DNA from 4 places in the Microbulbifer sp. ARAS458-1 genome. Region 1 is predicted to be linked to each of the others. Evidence: predicted binding sites of a transcription regulator. Region 1 holds the regulator's gene; each other region holds the start of a gene.
The links. The regulator PhoB, encoded in region 1, activates phosphate uptake and scavenging genes when phosphate is short. The targets are predictions, from matches to a motif close to TGTCATAAANNTGTAACA.
Positions count from the first base shown of each region.

Region 1 (4,286 bases):
TCCGCTGCTGATAAACAGGCAAAAATAAAAAAGGGGCCTGCTGGCCCCTTTCTGTTTGATTACTTTATTAACTCGCCTCAGAACTGACCTGGGTCAGCTTCTGGGTGGGGAAGTTCAGAGTAAAAGTACTGCCGCGGCCGGGTACACTGGTGACACTCATATTTGCGCTGTGGCGCAGCAACACGTGCTTCACGATTGCCAGACCCAGACCGGTGCCGCCACTCTCGCGGGAGCGACCGGCGTCCACCCGGTAGAAGCGTTCCGTCAGGCGCGGAATATGCATCGGGTCTATACCGATACCGGAGTCCTTCACCGAAAAATGCCCGCCGCTGGCATCAGTGCGCCAGCGCAGCTCAATCGGCCCGCCATCCGGGCTGTACTTCACCGCGTTGAACGCCAGGTTGGCGAAAGCACTGTGCAGCTCGCCGGCGTCGCCGGTAATCGTGCAATCCTCATCGCAGGCTACGGAAATCACGTGGCGCTCGCCACTCAGTGAGCGGGCCTCGCCAGCCACCCGCTCCATCAGCTCGCGCACCGAAACCTGGTCGCGCCCACTGTCGCGTTCGGATGTCTCCAGCCGCGCCAGCAGCAGCAGATCGTTGACCAGACTGGTCATACGCACCGTCTGCTCACTCATCTGCCCCAGGGGTCTGTCCCAATTGCGCGGCGCCTGGCCACTCATCTGCAGCGTCTCCAGGTAACCGGCGATCACCGTCAGCGGCGTGCGCAGCTCATGGGAAACATTCGCCACGAAATCCCGCCGCATCTGCTCCAGGTTATGCAGCCGGGTAATATCCCGCACAATCACCAGCGCCTCATCCTGGCCGAAGCGCGTCACCTCCACTTGTAGAATCCGTGAATCATCCCCCGGTGCCGGCAGCGTGATCGGCTGCTGATTCGCCCGCTTGCCGCCACCCATACGCTCGTACATATGCTCGACAAAACGCGGGTCGCGCACAAAATTGACCAGTGGCTGGCCTGCATCGTCCGTCTGTAAACGCAACATTTGCCCGGCGGCCGGATTCCACCACGCCAGATTGCCATCGTCCTCCAGCGCCACAATACCCTCGCGCAATGCACTGGTGCTGTCCTGAACCCGCCGCAGCATCGCGTGCAGCTTCTGCTTCTCTTTGCGGTGACGGCGCTGCATGCGGTAGAAATCGTCGGTGATATCCCCCCACACGCCAAAATTCGTCGGCGCCGGGCCGCGGCGGCCGTTGGCGAGCCAGCGATCAAATTGATTTTGTTGCCACAGCAACCAGAAAACATAGGCGGCAAGACCAGCGCACAGCGCCAGCCACCAGTGGCCGCTGGCAAAACCGAGAATGGTGGTGCCGAGGGCGATAATGATAAAGCGGGAAAACTCGCCAATACTGCGATCGAGCATGATGGTTTGGCCATCTTGTTTCAGGTAGGTAAACCCGGTAACTGGAAAAACTACCGAGGTTCTAAGCGAAGGTCGAGTGCCGGGTAAGCGTTTTTGAAAGCGTCGGCGACAGGGATGTCGCCGACGCAGCGTACAGGGAAGTATTCACAGCGGTTTAGCTGAGCACATCCCTGTGCTCAGCCCTACGGGCAGCTAAAGCTGCTGAAAATTGCTCCCGACAATTTTTTCAAAAACTTATACCCGGGGCTCGACCGCCACAGGACCCGCTACGGAGCCCTCTACAATTCTTGGGTGTAGGTTACACCCTTTCCGCGGTCTGTACAGAAAAGCGGTAGCCGGTGCCGCGCACGGTCTGGATGTAGCGCTCGTGGCCATCGACGGTCAGGGCTTTGCGCAGGCGACGGATGTGAACATCCACGGTGCGCTCCTCAACATACACGTTGCCCCCCCAAACATGGTCCAGCAACTGGGTACGGGTGTAAGCGCGCTCCTGATGACTCAGGAAAAACGTCAGCAGGCGGAACTCGGTCGGGCCCATATCCACCGGATTGCCATTGATCGTCACCCGGTGGCTGATCGGATCCAGCACCAGGCCACCCGCGGTCAGCGGCTCCTCCGGCGTGCTCGGGCCCGCGCGGCGCAACACCGCCTTCAGGCGCGCTACCAGCTCGCGGGGTGAAAACGGCTTGGTAATGTAATCGTCCGCACCGGTCTCCAGACCCTTGATCTTGTGGTCTTCCTCACCCTTAGCGGTAAGCATGATGATCGGCAGCGAAGAAGTCAGTTCATCCCGCTTCAGGCGGCGGGCCAGCTCAACACCGGAAACATCCGGCAGCATCCAGTCCAACAGAATCAGATCCGGCTTTTCATCGATTACCAGCGCGTGGGCCGCCTGGGCATTTTCCGCCTCAAGACAACGGTAATCCGCCATTTCCAGAGCTACCCGTAACATATCCCGCACCGGGGCTTCGTCGTCGACTATGAGGATCGTCTTGCTGTGCATCTGCCTGCCATACCCTAACTGAAGTGATTGTCATTTAACTGACTATTCTAGAGTGGCCATTTAACGTCACTTTAGTGACAAAAATATGACAGCCGTACGGGAAGCCCGGTTTGCGGGTGGCCGCTTGCGCCTAATTCCACAGATAATGAGAAAAAATACCCAGGAAAATTGCCATTCCGACCCAGTTGTTATTGAGAAATGCCTTGAAGCAGGGTTCCCGTTGCCGATCGCGAATCAGCCACTGCTGATAGCAAAATAGCCCGCCCGCCGCCGCAACCCCGCAGTAATACAGCGTACCGAGCTCCGCGCGCCCTCCCAGCATCAGTAAGGCCAGAATCACCATGCCCTGCAGGCAGCCGGTCATCGCCCGGTCCATATCGCCGAACAGGATGGCTGTGGATTTCACCCCGATCTTCAGATCGTCGTCCCGGTCAACCATGGCATAAAAGGTATCGTAGGCCACGGTCCAAAGCAGGTTTGCGGTAAACAGCACCCAGGCTACCGCCGGCACCGCGTTGGTGACCGCGGCAAATGCCATAGGGATTCCCATACTGAACGCCGCACCCAGTACCACCTGTGGCAAATGGGTGTAGCGTTTGGCGAAGGGATAGCAGAAGGCCAGCACCAGCGCCGGCAGTGACAGCAAAATGGTCAGTTTGTTGGTGGTGAGCACCAGCAGAAATGCCAGCAGCATCAGGCCGGCGAACAGCATCAGTGCGCCTTTTGGGGTGGCGGCGCCAGTGGCCAGGGGACGCTGGCTGGTGCGCTTTACGTGGCCGTCGATCTCGCGGTCGGCGAAGTCATTGATGGCACAGCCGGCGGCGCGGGTAAGAATTACACCCAGGGTAAACACCACAAACAGGTGCAGCCCCGGCCAGCCTTTGGCGGCAATCCACAGTGCGGCCCAGGTTGGCCACAGCAACAGCAGTGAGCCGATGGGCCTGTCCAGTCGCGCCAGTTGCCAGTAGGGCTGTACGCTGGGCCAGTGCTGCGCGAAGCGCTGCTGGACTTGTTGGCGAATGGCTTGCATGGCAGTTCCCGTATTCTTTCCCGTTTCTTCAGGGCACTAGGTCATTGGCGGTTTGTGGGGATTGAACCCGCTGAGGAAGGTCTCTGCAACCAGCAGAGGTTTGTCGTGCAGCCAGAAGGTGGAGCGGCGGCCCCAGGCATGGGCTTCGCTCTGGTCCAGCTCTGCCAGCTGGCACTGGGAGTTGCGTTTGAGCCGGTTGAGGACGATGGGGCCGCGGCGGATGTCCGGCTGGCTGAACAGGAGCTCGCCCAGGGGGCGGTTGTCGAGGCTGCGCAGGTAGCGGGATTTCCCGGCGAGGGTACGCTCGGGGAGGACGCTGCGGGCGTAGACCCAGGGCTGGGTGTCGCTGCCGTAGAGCAGGACTTCGCGGATCAGGGCGCGGGTGCGTTCCTTGAGGTTGAGGGCGCGGCGCTCTTCGAGGTTGGGGATGTGCCAACCCTGGTTGAGTATTTGTACGCTAAACTCGCCGTGGCTCAGGTGTTTGAGGGCGGCGGTGAGGGACCCTTTGTGTTGCAGCCAGGGCAGGAGGTGGTCCGGCGGGGTGTGGCCGTGCAAGCTTTCGAGGGGTTGTGGGTGCCAGTCGCCGATGGCCTCAAAGGGGGAGTGGTACAACGCAGACTCCGCGCGGGGTTATGCTGGTTTGAATTAACCGCATTGTACCTGACGAGGGTTTCAGGGGAACTCGCTTTGCCCCTTGGGGGTGGGGTGGATATAGTGGCGCACTGCCTTTACCCAGATAAGAGGCTCTGAACAAACCCGGTGGCGGTGGCGCTACCGGGCACAGTCTTGTGAGACACGACCTAGGCGGCCCCCCGTGAATCCATCCATGGGGGCTCTGCAAAAACATCCTGTTTTTGAAGGTCTCA
Region 1 is NZ_CP155838.1:748,882-753,167, forward strand. It holds gene phoR (phosphate regulon sensor histidine kinase PhoR) at 68-1,387, opposite strand; gene phoB (phosphate regulon transcriptional regulator PhoB) at 1,686-2,390, opposite strand; gene ubiA (4-hydroxybenzoate octaprenyltransferase) at 2,521-3,420, opposite strand; gene AAFH99_RS03000 (chorismate--pyruvate lyase family protein) at 3,457-4,032, opposite strand.

Region 2 (4,286 bases), 2.0 Mb from region 1:
ATAGCGAGGCTGGGGCCAACGCCTTCCTCGAAGAACATATTCCTGGCGCCCAGTACGCCAGTCTGCACAGGGACCTTTCCGCCCCCTGTGATCGCTATGGCGGTCGACACCCCTTCCCCTCACCGCAACAGTTTGCCGAATTTGCGCGTACCAAAGGTATTAATTCCGATACCCAGGTTGTGGTGTACGACGCCCAACGCTTCGCCTTTGCCGCACGAGCCTGGTGGATACTGCGGCACTTCGGTCATACGCGCGTGGCAATATTGAATGGCGGTTTTGGAGCCTGGAAACGGGCGGAACTGGATACCGAGAGCGGCGAAGCCCAACCCCTGGCCACTGGTAATTTTTCCGCGAAAGCGGAGGCGCAGGATCTGCTGAGTTACGACGACATTTACCCCCACCTGAATACCCCACCGTGGCAACTGGTGGATGCGCGCGAGAGCAAACGCTTTCTGGGGAATGAAGAACCCATCGACCCTATTGCGGGGCATATCCCTGGTGCCATCAACAAGCCGTGGCAGGCCATCACCGATGAAGACGGGGTGCTGCGCCCTACTACAGCACTGAAGGAACATTGGCAGAGTATTCCGGCAGACGATGATATCGTCTGTTACTGTGGATCCGGAGTCACTGCCTGTGTAAACCTGTTCTCCCTGTTCCTGATCGGGCGCGCGGCGCGCCTGTACCCGGGAAGCTGGAGCGACTGGTGTGCGCATATTCTATATCCGCGTAACACCGCCGCTTCCGCCTGACGCCCTTAGAGGAGTCGCTGCCCGTCGGTGGTACGACGACAACACCCTTACCGGAGCAAACAGGCACCGGTTCCAGCCAACCCGCAGTACCCGCCCGGGTTTTTCGCCAGGTATTGCTGGTGATCTTCTTCCGCATAGTAGAACGTCGGAGCGGGTAGAATTTCTGTGGTGATTTCGCCGTAGCCTTTTTGCTGCAATGCCTGCTGGAAGGCTGCTTCCGATGATTTGGCCTGTTTCGCCTGCTCGGATCCGTAGGTGTAGATTACCGAGCGGTACTGAGTGCCCAGATCATTGCCCTGACGCATCCCCTGGGTCGGATCATGCTCCTCCCAGAAACGGCGCAGCAATTCGTCGTAACTGACCACCTTCGGGTCAAACACCACCAGCACCACTTCCGCATGGCCAGTACCACCACTACAGACTTCCCGGTAAGTCGGGTTAGGGGTAATACCGCCGGCATAACCCACCGCGGTTACCCAAACACCTTCAATCTCCCAAAACAGACGTTCGGCCCCCCAGAAGCAGCCCATGCCAAACACCGCCAGCTCTAACCCTTCCGGAAATGGTTCCACCATCGAATGCCCAGAGACAAAGTGCTTGCCACTGATTGGCATTGCTTCGGCGCGCCCCGGAAGCGCATCTTCGGGAGTGGGGATACGAGACTTGTCGAACTGCATGGTATACCTCGATTTGCCGTGGACGAGCGGATCTATTCATTGCCTGCGAGCATAATGCACCCCGAGGCCTTCATTGGGCGGAGAGTCTGCCACTCGAAATACTGGGCGTCGAGTTTTTCTACAGCGCGCTCGCCGAGACGCCGGAAAGGTGACCGCCCGGGGTCCACCAACATCACACGGCCGACACCCGCGCGCAGCGCCCGACGAGTCAAATTGTAGAGTGGTGCCTCCAGCTGATCCCAGAAACAGATATCCGTACCGATTACCGCATCAAATTCGCGCAGCGCGGCAGCAGTGACTTTCTCATAGCGGCAACGCCAGGTTGTGATCTCCACGCCATTAAGCTGTGCGTGGTATTCCGCAAAGGGGAATACACTGGGATCAGCATCCAGTGAGGTCACCCTGGCATCAAACTGCTTGGCACAAAAAATCCCTCCGAGGCCCCAGCCACAGCCCAGATCCAGCACCCTCGCCCCCTTCTTGAGCGGGTGCTTTTTCAGGTAGTCCATGGTGAGACAGGAACTCTTCCAGAACTTGTTCCCGTGAAGACTGGCGTCGCCCGCCTCGCGACGCAACCTGCGCATATCCGGGTGCGCATTTTTTCGCACGGTTAGCCCAAACATCTGGCGGCTTAGCGTTTGGCTTTCACTCAATGTGTCTCCCCCTTAGGTAACCAATCAATCTGAACGTAATCCAGTGCCCATCCGATTGCGGCTAAAACTACAAAAAAAATGTAGCCAATGCCATTTCTGCGAAGTCCCATCATTATGACAAACCAGACTGGCCAGCTGGTCTATTTTTGCAATTACAAAAATACGGATTTGTATCGATTGCCCGACCCTCAAATTCGTGTACGCAGAAAAACAGGCAAACGAGCACCCCATCATGCCAAATTTCCGCCGCACTTTATTAGCCGCCACCGCGATTACCGCAGCCTCCGGAACGCAAGCAGTGCCTATCTACCAGTCCAATCAGGTCACCCTGTATATGGAGGGCTACCTGACCGCCCACATGGTCAACAGCTTCGGCGATACCTCCATGCAAAACGGCGCGTCGCGTATTCGAATTGGCCTCAACGTTCCTGCCTACGATCTCTGGGATACCGGCTTCAATGTCGAGTGGGGGGTCAATGCGATCAACTCTGCGGGGAATGTGGTAATTCAGGGCGACCAGCAGGCGGCACTCGGTGAAACACAACGCTCACTTTACCTCAGACAGGGACACGGCTTTGCCAAACACCCCAAGTGGGGGGAATTTTCCGCGGGCAAACAGTGGGGTGTGTACTACGAAGTGACTTACATCACCGACTGGTACAACGTCTCCGGCGGCCTCGCCAGCGGTACTTATGCTCTGGGCACCGATGGCGGTGTTACCGGAACCGGCCGTGCGGACAGTGCCCTGGCCTGGCGTAAATCCTGGGAAACGGAAGCGGGCGAATTCAAAATCGGGGTGCAGTACGCGGCGCACGTGGCGGACCTTGAGATCAACGTGGACCTGGGCCCGGGTATGGAACTGGAGTGCCCCCACGGTGATTGCGAATACGGTATCAGCCACGGCATTGCCGCCGTGTACCGCGCCGATATTGGTGACGGCTTCTTTATCGGTGCCGCCTACAATCGGGTCAAACTGGATATCCAGACCGACAATGGACTTGTGTATGATCTCTCCAGCGGCGAGCGCGTACTGATTGATAGCAACTACCCGATCAACTCAAGTAGTAACGACTGGACCACCGCGCTGGGTATGTACTACGGCAAAGAGGCTTTTGCCAAAGGCTTTTACGGCGCAGTGGTGTTCCAGCGCTCCCAGAATAACGAGCTCGCTCCGGCAGGCTCGGTTGTCGGCATCACCAACTTCTTCGATGCCAAAGGGTCAGAATCCTTTCTCAGCTACACCTGGGGAAAAGACAATTGCTATTCCGTTTATGGCGGCCACAACTATCTGGTTTCCGATGACCCGGAATTTGACGCCGCACTGGTCGACGCCAACCGCTATAAACTGGCCCAGTACTACCTCGGTGTTCAGTATCGCTGGAATGAGCGGGTGCGCCTGTACTGGGAAAACGGTTACGACGATAGCAATGCCGTCGCCCGCCAGCAGTATGACAGCTTTATGGCCGTCGGCTTTCGCATCGACATCTGATACCCTTGCGACCTGACGTCACCTTCTCTGCCTGGAGTAGTTCACCTTGGGCCGCATGATCCTGCTAATCGCCGTCGGTATTTTTGCCTGGCTGGCGATCCAGAAATTCAAGTACAGCCCGCCGGAGCAGCGGCGCAAACTTCTTATCCAGTATGTGTTGATCGCGCTGGCACTAGCAGCGGTGCTTCTGGCAGTTACCGGCCGCCTGCACTGGGTGGGGGCCGCAGTCGCCGTGGTGCTCCCTATCGTCAATCGGCTGTGGCGCACCTTTGGCCGCCACCTGCCCTGGATTGCCCCCCTGATCGCCAAGCACGCCCAGGCCCGGGCACAGAAGCAGCAGGAAAAGGCAAACGGAGAACAGGGAGACACCGGGGGGGGAAAGAAAGCCAAACCGGATCCTGAACCACCGCTGACAGTCGCCGAGGCCCGCCGTATTTTAAGCGTGTCTGCCAACGCCAGCCGTGAGGAAATCATCGGAGCCCATCGCAAGCTGATCCAGAAATTCCATCCGGATCGCGGCGGCAACGACTATCTGGCATCCCGTATCAACGCAGCCAAGGCGCTGTTGCTGAAACAGCTGGGCGAATAATCGGACGGCAAACCTACACCTTTCTGCAGAGCAGGTGGACGTATCGCGCCAGGGCACGATAAGGATCGATCCGGGAATAGACCAACTCCTTTTCCACTATGGCGTGCTCTGGCAGCTTGTCGCGCA
Region 2 is NZ_CP155838.1:2,806,986-2,811,271, forward strand. It holds gene AAFH99_RS11605 (sulfurtransferase) at 1-752, shown strand, start outside; gene msrA (peptide-methionine (S)-S-oxide reductase MsrA) at 800-1,429, opposite strand; gene AAFH99_RS11615 (methyltransferase) at 1,462-2,082, opposite strand; gene AAFH99_RS11620 (porin) at 2,315-3,571, shown strand; gene AAFH99_RS11625 (molecular chaperone DnaJ) at 3,627-4,160, shown strand; gene AAFH99_RS11630 (methyltransferase domain-containing protein) at 4,174-4,286, opposite strand, start outside.
Region 2: AAFH99_RS11620 (porin) is a predicted target of PhoB. The motif match lies at 2,185-2,202, and genes of this name have one in related genera.

Region 3 (4,286 bases), 1.3 Mb from region 1:
TCCATGTTCTCACTGAGCTGATCGATCTGTTTGTCATCCAGTTGCACCAGGATCGGGAGCATCAGATCGCTCAACATCGTGATCGAGGCGTGCCAGAAAGCGTCTACGCGGGCTTCGATGGCCGCCAGTTTCGTCGGGCTGGTGTCGGCGTCGTCGACCTTGCCAGCAAGCTCTTCGAGATAATCCGCGTAGCGGGGCAGTTGCGTCTGGCGGTGCCAGCGATGAAACTCATCGACGCGTTGCTGCAGCAGGTCTTTCTGGGCGCCATCAAGATCGAGATATTTATTCAGGGTGCGGTCCATCCACCAGTCAAGATGGCCATAGGCGAGGCGCACACTGGAACAGGCGGAAAGCAGCAACAGAAGTGCCGCCATCAACAGGATGACAGCACGGGAGCTGGGGCGAGAGGATTGCGTCACGATTGCGGTGGTCATGGCGTTAAATATAGTTGCTGTACCCGACCACCGCTGTTTCTTTGCGTGTTACTTTGGCTGATTCATCAATTTATCCAGACTTCGACACGACTGTTTTTCACTGGTCCCTGTTCGCTATCGGCAGTGAGCGGTGCAAAGGCGCCAACCGCCATAATCTGGCTGTCGCCCATTTGATGATCCCGCAGAAGTGCCCCCTGAACCTTGAGGGCGCGGAAGCGTGAAATAAGGTCCGCGATATTCTGGTTGGATTTGCGGTCGGAAAAACCCACCAGGGTCAGCGATAGGTCGCGGTTTTCCTCCTGGGCCATAAATTCCTGCAACCGGTGCAGGTCGCGCAGGGCACGGTTATCCAGTTCTGTGCTGCCATCGGCAAAGCGGAAAGAGATGCTCAGGCGCGATCCGTTCTCCATCAACTGGCGATAGCTATCCGGTGCGTTGGCGTAGGCGGGCAACTTCAGGGACACCGGTGTCAGGTTGATAAAACCGATTGCCTCAACGATCTGCTGTCCTGCGGGAGACTCAACGAACTTCAGAAAAGCATCGACCTGCGCGTTGAAGCGCCCCGGGTTGCGGTACAGGTACAGACGTCGAGTCAGGGGGAAGTCCTCGGTGGCGATAATGCCACGATCCGGGACCACCGCCGCCAACTCCCCGGACTTGATTGCGACCTTGTGCATGCCATCGGAATCTGCAAATGGCAGGTAGCCAATGGCGGCGCGATCCTGCTCAACCAGCGCACGGGTCTCGTGGTTACCGGAGACCTCGTAAACGAAGGGTTTTGCCGGGCGGGTGCTGCCGAAAACTTCGCTGTCGAAAGTGGCACGGGTGCCCGATTCGATATCCCGGTGTAGTGGCCGTATCGGCAGATCCGGGCCGCCCAGTTGGGACCAGTTGCGGATCTCGCCACTGTAAATCTGGGCCAGCTGTGCGAGGGTGAGGCGATTGATTGGGTTGTCCTTGTGCACAGTGATCACCAGTGCATCGAGGCCAATGACGTGCTCTGCCTGGGCACTGGTGAAGTCACCAAAACGCGCCAGTAGCTCGACTTCTTTGCCTTTAATACGCCGCGAAGCCATGCCGATGTCTGCGGTGTCGCTATCCAATGCTTTGAAACCGGTGCTGGATCCCAGAGCGATGATAGGTACCACTACCTGCTCACCCTCAAGGTCCGCGTGAATCCAGTGCTTTTCGCCCTCGGTGCGCTGCCGGATTTCTGTCGCCCCTATGGATTTCAGGTAGTCTTTTACCAGTGCGGGCGCGAGGTCTGCCCCCACGGTGTTGGAGCCGGTCAGGCGGAATAGAACCCGACTGCTGTCGGCGGCAGACGCGAGACCACTGAACAGCACGCCTGCAGTCAGGACAAGCCGCAGCAGTACTGCGAGTAAATCCTTCGGTAAAATTGTCCCTCGGCGCGATAGATCGCGTTTCATTCTGCCCCCTGTCACTACGAAATACGTTCCCAAGGCTCGCGCTGGTGATTGCTGTTACTTGTAATCCAGCGCGGGCGCGCGCTTTATCGCAGAAAAGTGTGACCAATTTATTGCAAGTGGATTGAACTGGTCCACACGCGCGAGGGGCGGTTACCGGGTCGAGGTGAAGACGTGGGGGAAAAGATTGAAGGTTGTTTTTTGTACGCCTGCCACCGTCGGGGCTGGCCCTGAGGGGCTATGGCGACGTTTTTTTCACCAAAAGGCACGGAAATTCAGCATATAATGGGACAAATCTTCGGGTTTTTTTTGAAAAAAGGCATGACAACGCTGTCATTTGTCTTGTAGTATTTCTCACATATTGGCAGAGGCGTCGATGACGCCCAGCTGGAATCCTCTGGGGCGCAGTGAATGCGGTGGGGAATCCGGCAAGGACACATAACAATAGAAAATCTTAGGGGCCGGTTAGATGGTTGCTTTGAGAGACAGCAGGGACATTCTTTTCATTGGCGTCGATGGCGGTGGTAGCAAGTGCCGTGCATCAGTCTATGACGCCAGCAATCGCCTGTTGGGCACCGGAGTCTCCGGGCCCGCGAACCCCCTTCATGGCTATGCGCAAACCATTGATTCCATTGTGCGTTCTGCCGCACTGGCGGTGGCCGATGCCGGCCTGCCTGCGGAAACTCTGGGAGAGCTGGTTGCAGGTGTGGGTCTGGCTGGGGTGAATATGCCCCGTCTCTACAACGAGATGAACGCCTGGGCACATCCCTTCAAGCAAATGTTCCTTACCACGGATCAGCACTCGGCATGCCTGGGTGCGCACCGGGGAGGAGATGGTGCCGTGATTATCGCTGGCACCGGGTCTGTGGGTTATTCGTGGGTGAATGGCCGCAGCGCGATTGTCGGTGGTCATGGTTTTCCTCACGGCGACAAGGGCAGCGGTGCCTGGCTGGGGATGGAAGCGGTCAAATACCTGTTGATGGCGATGGAGGGCCTGGCGGGAGACTCGGACCTGAAGGGCGAGTTGCAATCCGCGCTGGGTACCAATGACCCCTACGATGTTATTGAAATGATGGCCGGCAAGCCTTCCAGTCAGTATGCCAAATTGGCGGTGCCGGTAGTGGAATGTGCCGAGGCGAATTGTCCGGTAGCGGCCTCGATCATGCGTGATGGTGCTGCGTACATCAGTGACCTCGCAGACAAGTTGATGGAGGGCAAACCTCCGCGCCTGTCCATGATCGGTGGCCTGGCGCCGCGCCTGAAGCCCTGGCTCAAGCCCCATGTGGCGGAGCGGGTTTCCGATCCGCTGGATCCGCCGGAGCTGGGCTGTGTCTACTTTGCCCAGCACTCTCTGGCGGCGCTGGGGGAGAGTGAGTCCACAGCGCGTGAAGAGGCGGATGCCAAGGCGCTGTTCGGGTAATAAACCCGGAATCTCTTTGAACGACAGAGCCAGATCGTTAGAACACACAGGTTGTCGGAAGACGACTTCAGAAAAAGTTACGGATAGATTTTATGAGCGCAGTGACCTCTGGTGAGGCCAACAAGGTGGATGCATCTATGGCGATGACAGTAATGGAAACCGAGGCTCGTGAAGCCCCGAGCCGGATTGCCGAACAACTGCAGAACAACGCACCGATCATGGAAGCGTTGGGCGAACGACTGCGCAGCAAGCCGCCGCGTTTTGTGATGATCGTGGGCCGTGGTTCTTCCGACCACGCCGGTGTATTCGCCAAGTACCTGATTGAAATTGAGACCGGCACACCGACCTTTGCGGCGGCACCGTCTGTTTCCAGTGTTTACGGTAAAAAACTGAAGCTCGAAGATGCGTTGGTCATCGTAATTTCCCAGTCCGGCCGCAGCCCGGACATCCTCGCCCAGGCGCAAATGGCGAAAGACGCCGGCGCCTACACCGTCGCGCTGGTGAACGACGAGAGTGCACCAATCAAAGATATCGTCGATCAGGTAGTGCCGCTGAAGGCGGGCCCTGAACTGGCCGTTGCGGCGACCAAGAGCTACCTGTGCACCCTGTCTGCGGTGCTGCAACTGGTGGCCAACTGGACCCAGGACGAAGAGCTGAAAGCCGGCGTTGAGATGCTGCCGCAAACCCTGACCGATGCCATCGAATCCGACGTGCAGCTGCGCCCGGAAGATCTGGCTGCCGTGAAGAACCTGGTGGTTCTCGGCCGCGGTCCCGGCTACGGCATCACCCGCGAGCTGGCGCTGAAACTGAAAGAAGTGTGCAGCGTCCACGCGGAGTCTTTCTCCAGTGCGGAATTCCTGCACGGTCCGGTCACTCTGGTAGAGCAGAAGCTCACCGTGGTGAACGTGCCCATTGAAGACGAGTCCTACCAGGCCCACAGCGAGCAGATCGCCGATATCATCCGTCGCGGTGGCACCCTGATCAATCTGCACGTGCCGAGCAAAG
Region 3 is NZ_CP155838.1:3,473,519-3,477,804, reverse strand. It holds gene AAFH99_RS14450 (DUF6279 family lipoprotein) at 1-434, opposite strand, end outside; gene AAFH99_RS14445 (substrate-binding domain-containing protein) at 500-1,864, opposite strand; gene nagK (N-acetylglucosamine kinase) at 2,331-3,281, shown strand; gene nagB-II (glucosamine-6-phosphate deaminase NagB-II) at 3,374-4,286, shown strand, end outside.
Region 3: AAFH99_RS14445 (substrate-binding domain-containing protein) is a predicted target of PhoB. The motif match lies at 1,962-1,979, and genes of this name have one in related genera.

Region 4 (4,286 bases), 1.8 Mb from region 1:
CGGCGCACATTGAACAGAAAGCCTGCAGTACCCTGGACCAGACCGGTCTCGCGCAAAAGGGAGGGGCGGTGTACTCCCATGTGCGCTTTGCGGATCGACCGGAATCCCTGAAAGCGGTGCGTATTTCCGATGGGCGTGCGGACGCTCTCATGGCTTGTGACCTGATTGCCGCAGGCAACCTGTCTGCCAGTCTCGCCAAACTGGATGAGACCCACAGCCGCGCAGTGGTGAATACCCACCTAAGCCCGACCGCGGCATCGGTGCTGGGACGCGAAGATATTCATTCGCCGCAGGCGGTACTGGACACCATCAAGGATGCGGTGCTGGAGCTGGATGTGGTCGAGGGGCACACCCTCACCAAGGCGGCGCTGGGAGACACTCTTGCGGCGAATATATTCATGCTCGGCTTTGCCTGGCAGAAAGGTCTGATTCCCCTGGGGCTAGAGGCGCTCCAGGAGGCGATCCGGCTCAATGGGGTGGCGGTAGAAGGTAACCTGCAGGGGCTGGCAGCGGGCCGTCTGGCTGCGGCGGATCGCGAGGCACTGGACCAGCTCCTGTCGAAAGAGGAAGAGCTCGTTCTGCCGCAGGGGCTGGAGGCGATTGTCGCCCACCGTGTGGAGCATTTGACCGGCTATCAGGGTGCGGCGCTGGCCCGCCGTTACCGTCATCTGGTAGACAAGGTGAAGGACGCGGAGATTCTCAAGGTGCCGGGCAGTGAGGCACTGGCCGAGGTGGTGGCAAGGCATTACGCCAAACTCCTCGCGTACAAGGACGAGTACGAAGTGGCGCGTCTGTACTCCGATGGGCGTTTTATTGAGTCCCTGAAAGAGAATTTTGCCGGAGACTTCGAGCTGGAATTCAATCTGGCACCACCACTTTTGAGCCCGTTCGATAAAAATACCGGGCGCCCGCGCAAACTCAAATTCGGCGGCTGGATGCACAAGGCGTTCGGTGTACTGGCAAAGTTTCGATTCCTGCGCGGCAGCGCGCTGGATATTTTCGGTTACACCGCAGAGCGCAAAATGGAGCGTGGCCTGATTACCGAATACGAAAAAATTGTCGACGAAGTACTGGGCCGATTGAATGCCGAGAACCACGCAGCGGCGATTGAACTGCTGAGCTATCCAGACCAGATTCGTGGTTACGGTGTAATCAAGGAAGAAAATGTAAAACTCGCACACCAGGCTCGCAATCAGGCGTTACAGCGTTTTTATAATCCGAAAGTGGAAGTTCCGGAGACTTCACAAGTAGAAGTGTTTGACCCCGCCAAGGCACAGCAGGTGGGGTAGGGATAGAAAATTGGATACAAAAAAAGCGAGCTAAATAGCTCGCTTTTTTTGTGCTCTTTAGCTCAACACACCAGAACCTGCTTACCAGGCCATCTGTACTCGTAGGCCAAGCTGATTGGTGTTGTCGCCAGTAAAGTCATCATCACCGAAGATCATATTCATCATCACGCGCACATTACGATTGGCGTAATAGTTGAGGCCGATCTGTGCACTGCTGGCTTCGAGACTGTGAATGTCGCGGTTTTCCATGGTGTCGTAGCGGGCTGTCAGTTCCCAGGCTCCGCCCCACAGGCCGTTGCCAGAAGGTTTGGCGGAATTGAAGGCACCGCGTTTCTTGCTGTAGGTCTTGTGTTCACCGGTAATCATCCAGCTGCCCTGCACATACCAGGTGTGTACGGATTGATCGTCAATATAGCAGCCGAACATCGGGTCGCAGTAGAAGGGAGGTGGCGCACCAAATTCATCTTCAAATTCGACTTCGGTCAGGTAGTAGTCTGCCTCAAACTCCCCGATAGCGTATTCCGCCTGAAGGTAGAGCGGCCCGTAACTGCCTGCGATTTCAAAGCCGGCGTAAGACGCGTCTTCGCCCAGATCGCCGGGTGTCAGCGCCATTAGTTGCGAAGGGCCGCGGCGCCCAGCATAGTCGGCCTCTGCGTATAGATCGCCGGAGTCGCGATTGGCATTCTCATAGCTTAGGTAGGTGCCTAAATGGAATACCGCGTGATCGGTATTGATGGGTGCCCAGGCCAGCCGCCCGGCGGCTCCGACCCCTTCATTGCGAGACTCGGCAGCATCGCGGAGGTTGAAGGCCATCATTCCTAGAGTGAAGCAGTCCAGAACGCCGGTCCAGCCAATACCCTGTTGGAACTGGTAACCGTCATACAGGCCGGTGGCGCTGGAGAAAGGTCGCTCCAGCATGGTTATCTCATTGGAGCTGGTCATTTCCGCCATTGAACGGAACGGCTTGAACTGTCCGATACGAATTTCGCCATCTAGAAATTTATGGGCAATAAACACGTCGCGAAAGCCTGCGTGGGTGTCGCCCGCGGCGAAGTCCTGCTCCAGCACGTATTTCCAGTCGTAGATACTGCCTTTCAGGGTGATTCGCGCGCGACGAAATTCCGTGGTACTTACGGGATCTTCGATATCGGTGTCGAAAAGATAGGTATCGAAGTGGATGCGCCCCCCCAGCGAGGCAGAAAAATTGCCGTCGTCCGAAGTGATTTTCAGTCCGCCCTTGGTTTCAGCGTCGTCGGCGATGGCGGTGATGGAAAGCAGGCTGCATGTGACCGCGGCGAGCGCCTTGCCCATTTTCCCTGTACCTGAGGCTTTCATTGGAACTCCTGATCGCAGCGTTATGAAAAACGATTGATAAAAATTTGGGGCGCAATGGAAACATAACGCGCGCAGAAATGAAATATTTCCGTAACATCTGCTAGCGGCGGGTCTGAAAGACATATCCCATAACGCCGATATGCATAGGGATAATAGTCCACTTGAGTGGGAGTATTTTGCGCGAGAAACCCAATGGCACAGCGGAATTGTCGAAATAAACGATGAGTATCGGTAAGGAGGGATGGAGCCCGGCGTTGCCGGGCTCGTAGAGGGCGCGATATGTCAGATTTGCTCGATGGAATAGCCGGCTTCTTCGAGTAACTCCGTAACGGATTTCTTTCCTACGAGATGCCCGGCGCCAACTACGACAAACAGGGTATTGTAATCCGCGCTGAAGTCGCGGATTTTCTCAGCCATTGTCTGGTTGCGTTGATAGAAAAGTTTGTCGAACAGCGGGGCAAACCCGGGGTTTTCCTCCAGGCTTTCTCGGATCACCAGGTCGTATATGTCGTTCTGGTCTCCCTTTTTCCATGCCTTGGTGATGCGCGGGACAAAACTGTCCATTTCGGATACCTGAGCAAGGGTCTGTTGCAGGTACAGTTCGGGATTGTCGAGATTGTTCAGCATTTCGATCTGTCCGAGCACGCTTTCCAGTTCAAGAATGGTCCCGTTGTTCCGGTGGGCCTGGTTGAGGAAATGGCGATCAATACCCGCTTTAGGGTCCAGTCCCCGGGCCTGCATTTCAATCATGCTGAGGGTGATCATGGCAATTGCCGGGCGCAGGCGGCTAAAGTTTTGCTCTGGAATCTGTCGTTTGGCCAGCCAATCCTGCAACTGTTTATACACCGCGGGTGAAATGTGGTCTTTCAGTTGCTGGCCCGCAGGATAAACCGACTCCTGCATGATTTTCATTTGCAGCGCCGGATCGGTTTCCATGGCGAGAATATCCGCCTCCACAACCAGCGCGTCGCTGCTGGAGTAAGCGCGCTCAATCTGGTCGCGCAGTGGGTAAAAGCTTTTGTCGGCGAGGTGGATGGATCCCAGCAGGTAAACGCGCTTCTCCCCCTTTTTTGCCTCCAGCAGAAGACCTCGATCATTTGCCGCCTGTGCGGAAGCCGCCAGCGCTATTGCCAAAAGGGCAATACTGAAGCTGGCGAGCCAGCGGGTGAAAAGACCCTTCCTGGTAAGACCCGGTATCGAGGTTGAAGATACGCCTTGAGTTGCCATTCGTGTGTTTCCTTCCACTGTTATTCGAGTAGCCCATTTGTCGCGGTGGGCTCTTTTGTTGAAGTCTATGCCGGTCATTCGGCCGCGAGCCATGATACCCCGCTTTTCGGCCGCGAGGGTGACGGGATTCCGCAGGTTTTGTGAAGCGGTCGCGAGAAAATAAAAATGTGGCTTGTGGCGCAGAATTTGCCGGTACAATGTAATGATCAGGACAGGAGTCGTTTAGGATCGAGTCGCATGCGGATTGTTCAATTGGTACCGTCCATGGACGGCAGCAAGTTGGCCCAGGAAACACTGGAGTTTGCCCAGGAGCTGGCCCGCCAGGGGCATGAGTCTTCGGTGATCTCGGCTGGTGGTACGCTGGTATCCCGTCTGACGTTGCACAATTGCCAACATCTGGAGTTACCGGTAAATCGCAAAGGGTTTTTCAACCAC
Region 4 is NZ_CP155838.1:2,944,679-2,948,964, reverse strand. It holds gene AAFH99_RS12240 (indolepyruvate ferredoxin oxidoreductase family protein) at 1-1,289, shown strand, start outside; gene AAFH99_RS12235 (OprO/OprP family phosphate-selective porin) at 1,371-2,624, opposite strand; gene AAFH99_RS12230 (TraB/GumN family protein) at 2,907-3,851, opposite strand; gene AAFH99_RS12225 (glycosyltransferase) at 4,089-4,286, shown strand, end outside.
Region 4: AAFH99_RS12235 (OprO/OprP family phosphate-selective porin) is a predicted target of PhoB. The motif match lies at 2,703-2,720, and genes of this name have one in related genera.